DNA from 2 places in the Streptomyces sp. NPDC058683 genome. Region 1 is predicted to be linked to the other one. Evidence: riboswitches for the same ligand, from Rfam matches in the RefSeq annotation. Region 1 holds a riboswitch; the other holds the start of a gene.
What was found. A riboswitch is a leader RNA that binds a small molecule or an ion and turns the genes downstream of it on or off. The one in region 1 is predicted to bind ZMP and ZTP.
Positions count from the first base shown of each region.

Region 2: it holds a riboswitch for ZMP and ZTP, as region 1 does, so the genes downstream of both, ACFWXC_RS40255 (glycine hydroxymethyltransferase) here and ACFWXC_RS22805 (bifunctional 5,10-methylenetetrahydrofolate dehydrogenase/5,10-methenyltetrahydrofolate cyclohydrolase) in region 1, are expected to answer to the same signal.

Region 1 covers NZ_JBHXSK010000020.1:61,843-65,227, forward strand. Annotated here, with positions in the region: gene ACFWXC_RS22790 (ABC transporter ATP-binding protein) at 1-342, shown strand, start outside; gene ACFWXC_RS22795 (hypothetical protein) at 426-722, opposite strand; gene ACFWXC_RS22800 (nuclear transport factor 2 family protein) at 895-1,260, shown strand; ZMP/ZTP riboswitch at 1,433-1,515, shown strand; gene ACFWXC_RS22805 (bifunctional 5,10-methylenetetrahydrofolate dehydrogenase/5,10-methenyltetrahydrofolate cyclohydrolase) at 1,554-2,402, shown strand; gene ACFWXC_RS22810 (CU044_5270 family protein) at 2,403-3,380, opposite strand; gene ACFWXC_RS22815 (RNA polymerase sigma factor) at 3,373-3,385, opposite strand, start outside.
Region 2 covers NZ_JBHXSK010000049.1:8,680-12,064, forward strand. Annotated here, with positions in the region: gene ACFWXC_RS40245 (hypothetical protein) at 1-161, shown strand, start outside; gene ACFWXC_RS40250 (glutathionylspermidine synthase family protein) at 169-1,365, shown strand; ZMP/ZTP riboswitch at 1,493-1,582, shown strand; gene ACFWXC_RS40255 (glycine hydroxymethyltransferase) at 1,582-3,060, shown strand; gene trpS (tryptophan--tRNA ligase) at 3,205-3,385, shown strand, end outside.

The DNA of each region.
Region 1 (3,385 bases):
CTGGTCGGGCACCGCGGGACCAAGCTGTCCGGCGGGGAGCGGCAACGGGTCGCGATCGCGCGGGCGTTGCTACGCCGGCCCCGGCTGCTGCTCCTGGACGAGGCGACCTCGCAGCTGGACGCGGTGAACGAGGCGGCTCTCAGGGACACCGTCGCCGATGTGGCGCGGTCGACGACGGTGCTGGTGGTCGCACACCGCCTGTCGACGGTGACGATGGCCGACCGGATCGTGGTCATGGACGCGGGCCAGGTCCGCGCGGTGGGCACGCACCGGGAGCTGGTGGCGGCGGATCCGCTGTACGCGGAGCTGGCCGCGACCCAGTTCCTGGCCGCCGAACACTGAGCACCCGGTACCTGGCCGCCGAGCCACCGGGTACGTCGAAGGGCCGCCCCTTTCCGGGACGGCCCTCGGAGCGTGGCCGGGGGTCAGGACTCGATGCCCGGCACCAGCCCCATGGCGGGCGCGGCCAGGTCGGTGACCTGGTGCAGTTCGCCCAGCTTGTGGAGTCCGTTCAGTCCCTGCAGCTGCTCCGAGACCTTGGGGATCTCGTCCTTGTACTCCGCCGGGATGTCACTGCGGGCCAGCGAGTCGAGCACGCCGAGCGGGCTGAGCTTCCCGGGGTGCTGCGCGTCCGCGTCGGCCGCGTTCGCCAGCGGCGCCGCGAGGCCGGTGACCCCGACCGCGAGGCCGACGGCGGCGACGATACGTCGTGTTGAGATCATGTCTCCAGCAACGGCCCGGGCTCCCGGCCGGACACGGGCAGCCGGTCCCCCTCACCCGTCAGGCGGAGCGCCCGGCCTGCGCTTGCCGAGCCCGGCGGGGCGGAGGAGGCTCGAAGGTGGGGCTCTCGCGGCCCGCTCCGCATCGGGCCGCGGGCTCCCGCAGGAGGTCACCATGGGCACCGCGACAGGTTCCACGTTCGACACCGAGACACTGCGCCGGGCCGTGGAGGGAAACACGGGGAACTCCCTGCTGGCGCTCTACACGGACGACGCGGAGATCCGTATCGTCGACCGCACCGACCAGCCCAGCCACCCCAAGGTCCTGCACGGCCGCAGGGACATAGCCGCGATGCTGGACGACGTCTACAGCCGGGACATGACGCACAAGCTGGACCAGTGCATCGTGCAGGGCGACAAGGCCGCCTACAGCGAGTCCTGTGAGTACGGGGACGGCGTCCGGGTGCTCGCCGAGTCGATGATCACGCTGCGCGACGGCAAGATCGCCGACCAGATCATGATCCAGGCATGGGACGAGTAGCCGGAAGGACCGCGAGGGTCCAGGTCAGCGCGCGGCTGACCTGGACTTTCTCGGCGCGGGCCGGACTGGGGCACAGCCGCCGCACGCCTCCGCGCGCGTCCGTCGTACTGCTGCGAACGGCCCTGCGGGCGGCGCACCGCCGGGGGAAACGCTGAGTGCCTCGGTTACGCTGGGCGCGGGCCGTGACTGGCGCTGAGGTGGAGCACCACCGGGGAGCGGCCCGCACTGTCGATGCCGTGCGCCTGGGCGATCAAGGTCGAACCAGCTCAGGAGTGTGCCGCATGACCCCTGCCCTGCCCCCTGCCCGTCTCATGGACGGAACCGCCGTCGCCCGCCGGATCGTCGAGCAGACCGCACAGCGGGCCGCCGAGTTCACCGCACGCACCGGCACCACGCCGTGCCTGGCGACCGTGCTGGTCGGCGAGGACCCGGCCTCCGTCACCTACGTCCGGATGAAGCAGAACCGCAGCCGCGAGGCCGGTATCGCCTCCCGGCACGTGGCGCTGCCCGCCACCACGACCACCGAGGAACTCGTCGGCACCCTGCGGGAGTTGTCCGCCGACCCGGCGGTGCACGGCATCCTGCTCCAGCACCCGGTCGGCGAACACATCGACGAGCGGGCAGCGTTCGAGGCGATCGCGCCGGAGAAGGACGTGGACGGCGTGACCTTCGCGTCGTTCGCGACGATGAGCTTCGGTCTGCCGGGCTTCGTCTCCTGCACGCCCGGCGGCATCCTGCGCCTGCTCGACGCGTACGACGTCGACCCGGCCGGGAAGCGGGCGGTGGTCGTCGGCCGCAGCGCGATCCTGGGCAAGCCGGTCGGCATGCTGCTGCTCGCCCGCGACGCCACCGTCACCTACTGCCACTCCCGCACCGCCGACCTCTCGGCGGCCGTTCGCGAGGCCGACATCGTGGTCGCCGCCGTCGGCCGCCCCCGGCTGATCCGGGGCCAGGACATCAAGCCGGGGGCGGTCGTGCTCGACGCGGGCTACAACGAGGGGAACGTCGGTGACGTCGACTTCGACACCGCGATCGAACGGGCCTCGCTGATCACGCCGGTGCCGGGCGGGATCGGCCCGATGACCATCGCCGTACTGCTGGAGCAGACGGTGACCGCGGCGGCCCTGCAGCTCGCGGTGTGATCAGCGCATCCAGGCGCTGTAATCCATGACGTCACCGGCCCGCACCCCGTACTCGGGGTCGTCCCGGGTGAACGTGGTCTCCAGGCCGAGTACGGCACCGGTGGCCGGATCCAGGATCAGCATCCGCCGGGCTCCGGAGGCCTCGTCGTGGACGTACGCCTGCCCGGTACGGCCGAGCCGGTCGGTGACCTGGCCGGCCGGGCGCAGCCCCCTGGCGTCGGCGAGGAGTTCGGCCAGGGCGGCCGACTCCCGCGCGCCGAGCGTCCAGTTGTCGAGCAGCTCGCGGGTGGCGTCCAGGAGTTCCGACGTGGTGAGGGTGTGGCTGTAGATCAGCTCGGTCAGGTAGGTGCGCAGTTTCGCCGGGTCGTGCGGGGGTGTGGCGAGCGGCGGGGCGTCCCCCCACATCGGCGGGAAGGTGTGCCGGCTGAGCACATGGCCGTCCTCGACCAGCCGCGACCGGTCCCCGTCGTCGGTCAGGACCGGGCGGCCGGGGTGGGCCGGGTCGGTCGCCACGACCACTTCGGTGTGGCTGCCGTCCGCGGCCCAGCGCACCACCCGCTCCTCGGGCAGCGTGACCGGCGGCTTGCCGTCGCTCATGCCGAGGCTCCAGGACTGCACGTGGGTGCCCTGAAGCAGCGCCGGGGACCCGTCCTGGGCCGCGACGGCGGCCAGTTTCGCGACCTCGGCGAGCGGTACGGGGGTGGAGTGGACGCGGACGGCCAGCGGCCGGGGTGCGGCCACCGCGGGAGTGCCTGCGGTGCCGCCGAGCAGCAGGGTCAGGGCGGTGGCGACGACGGCCAGGGCCGCGGTGAGCGACCACAGCAGTCGCGGCCGGGTCCGGCGCCGGGAGCGAGGGGCACTGTGCAGCAATCGGGCGAGGTGCCGTTCGGCGGTGTGGTCCAGGGGGCCGTCGCCGAAGTGGGGGGCGTCGGCGGGCACGGGGTCGGCGGCGCGCAGCAGGTCGAGTTCGTCAGCCATGGCGG
Region 2 (3,385 bases), on a different contig from region 1:
CCGTCAACGGCGCCTACTACTACGGCGGCAAGAAGAAGAGCGGCTGGGTCAGCGGCGGCTCGTTCACCAAGCCGGGCAAGGGCTCCGGCAGCTCGTCGAGCGGCGGCCACAGCGTCCACCGCGGCGGCTTCGGCAGCGGCCACGGCAGCTCCGGCGGCTGACCGCACGATGCACCGCCGTACCACGCAACCCCGCCCCGACTGGCAGCGGACCGTCGAGGAACAGGGCCTGATCTACCCCCTCACCCGCCATCCGGACGGCACCCTGCGCCCGTACTGGGACGAGACCGCCTACTACGTCTTCACCCTCGACGAGGTGGAGGCGCTGGAGGAGACGGTCGAGGAACTGCACGCCATGTGCCTGGCGGCGGCCGGCCACATCGTGGCGCAGGATCGTTTCGCTGAGCTGGGCATCACCGACCCCCGCATCCGCGCCGCCGTCACCGAGGCCTGGCACCGCCGCGCCGAACTCCCCTCCCTCTACGGCCGCTTCGACCTCCGCTACGACGGCACGGGCCCGGCGAAACTCCTGGAGTACAACGCCGACACCCCCACCTCCCTGGTGGAGGCGGCCTCGGCCCAGTGGTTCTGGATGGAGGACCGCTTCCCGGGCGCCGACCAGTGGAACAGCCTCCACGAACGGCTCGTCGCCGCCTGGCAGCGGCAGGCCCGGCTGCTCCCGCCCGGCATCCCCCTGCACTTCGCGCACTCCTGCGCCGACGAACTCGGCGAGGACCTGATGACGGTCGCCTACCTGAAGGAGACCGCCGAGCAGGCGGGCCTGGACACCGACTGGATCTCCATGGAGGAGATCGGCTGGGACACCCTCTCCGGCCGCTTCGTCGACAACCGGCTCCGGTTCATCCGCAGCTGCTTCAAGCTCTACCCGTGGGAATGGCTCACGACCGACGCCTTCGCCGCCCACGTCCTCGACACCCTGGACAACGGCGGCGGCACGGGCACCACGATGTGGATAGAGCCGGCCTGGAAGATGCTGCTGAGCAACAAGGCACTGCTGGCGATCCTCTGGGAGCTGTACCCGGGGCACCCGAACCTGCTGCCGGCGTACGTGGACGGCCCGAGGGAACTGGCCCGGACGACGGGTTACGTCAGCAAGCCGCTGCTGGGGCGGGAGGGCGCGGGCGTGCTCGTGCATCCGCCGGGCGCGGGGACCGTCGTACGCGAAGAGCCGTGCTGCTACCAGGAGCTGGCCCCGCTGCCCTCGTTCGACGGCAACCATGTGGTGCTCGGCGCATGGGTGGTGGGCGAAGAGGCGGCGGGACTGGGCATCAGGGAGTCGCAGGGCCTGGTGACGGACGACTACGCCCGCTTCCTGCCCCACGTGATCCTGCCGTCCGCCGCCTGACCCGGCCGGGCGGCCACGGTGCCTGCCGGTGGGTCCGGCGGCCGTGGCGGTCGGTCGGACGGACGTGCCGCCCCCGCCCGACTGGTGGACGCCGCGGGCCTCGGGTCCGGCGTGCCCGGTAGTCTGACCAGCGGGCCGTGACTGGCGCGCTGGGATGGGACCGACCATCGGGGAGCGGCCCGTGTCCGATCGAGTGCCGTGCGCCTGGGCCGAACCGTGAACGCCGAACGCCATGTCCGGAGGTCCCGAATGTCCGAGCCCCTCTCCACCGAGTCCACCGCGTATCGCGCTGCCCTCGACGTGATCCGTGCGGTCGAACCGCGCGTGGCCGACGCCATCGGCCAGGAGGTCCGCGACCAGCGCGAGATGCTCAAGCTGATCGCCTCCGAGAACTACGCCTCGCCGGCCACCCTGCTCGCGATGGGCAACTGGTTCAGCGACAAGTACGCCGAGGGCACCGTCGGCCGCCGCTTCTACGCCGGCTGCCGCAACGTCGACACCGTCGAGGCGCTCGCCGCCGAGCACGCCCGCGAGCTGTTCGGCGCGCAGCACGCCTACGTCCAGCCGCACTCCGGCATCGACGCCAACCTGGTCGCCTTCTGGGCCGTCCTCGCCGACCGTGTCGAGGTCCCCTTCCTGCAGAAGGCGGGCGCCCGCCAGGTCAACGACCTCTCCGAGGCCGACTGGGCCGAGCTGCGGCAGGCCTTCGGCAACCAGCGGATGCTCGGCATGTCCCTGGACGCGGGGGGCCACCTCACCCACGGCTTCCGCCCGAACATCTCCGGCAAGATGTTCGACCAGCGCTCCTACGGCACCGACCCGGTGACCGGCCTGATCGACTACGACGCGCTGCGCGCCCAGGCTCGCGACTTCAAGCCGCTGATCCTGGTGGCCGGCTACTCCGCGTACCCCCGTCTGGTGAATTTCCGGATCATGCGGGAGATCGCCGACGAGGTCGGCGCGACCCTGATGGTCGACATGGCGCACTTCGCGGGCCTGGTCGCCGGCAAGGTCCTGACCGGTGACTTCGACCCGGTCCCGCACGCCCAGATCGTCACCACCACCACCCACAAGTCGCTGCGCGGCCCGCGCGGCGGCATGGTCCTGTGCGACGACTCGCTGAAGGACCAGGTCGACCGCGGCTGCCCGATGGTCCTCGGCGGCCCGCTCCCGCACGTCATGGCCGCCAAGGCCGTCGCCCTGGCCGAGGCCCGGCAGCCCGCCTTCCAGGACTACGCCCAGCGGATCGTCGACAACGCGCGTGCCCTGGCCGAGGGCCTGACGCGCCGCGGCGCCACCCTCGTCACCGGCGGCACGGACAACCACCTCAACCTGATCGACGTCGAGTCGTCCTACGGCCTCACCGGCCGCCAGGCCGAGTCCGCCCTCCTCGACTCCGGCATCGTCACCAACCGCAACGCGATCCCGGCCGACCCGAACGGCGCCTGGTACACCTCCGGCATCCGCATCGGCACCCCGGCCCTGACCACGCGCGGTCTGGGCACGGCCGAGATGGACGAGGTCGCGGCCCTGATCGACCGGGTCCTGACGGCGACGGAGCCGGGCACGACGAAGTCGGGCGCGCCGAGCAAGGCCTCCCACGTCCTGGACGAGAAGGTGTCGACGGAGATCGCCCAGCGCGCGACGGATCTTGTCGCCGGGTTCCCGCTGTACCCCGAAATCGACCTCGGCTGATCAGCGCAGATCAGGGGCAGCGCCCCTGAAAGGGGCGCGGGGAACTGCGCGACCAGCCACAACGGCGCCGCAGTCCCCCGCGCACCCCATGACCCCCCACCTCGGAGACCAATCCCGCCCCCACCCTCTGCGAGAATGGTGGACATGGCCTCTGATCGACCCCGCGTGCTCTCCGGCATCCAGCCCACCGCCGGCTCGTTCCACCTCGGCAACTACCTCGGCGCCGTCCGCCAGTGGGTGGCCCTCCAGGAGTCCCACGACGCCTTCTACATGGTCGTCGACCTGCACGCGATCACGATCCCGCAGGACCCCGCCGACCTGCGCG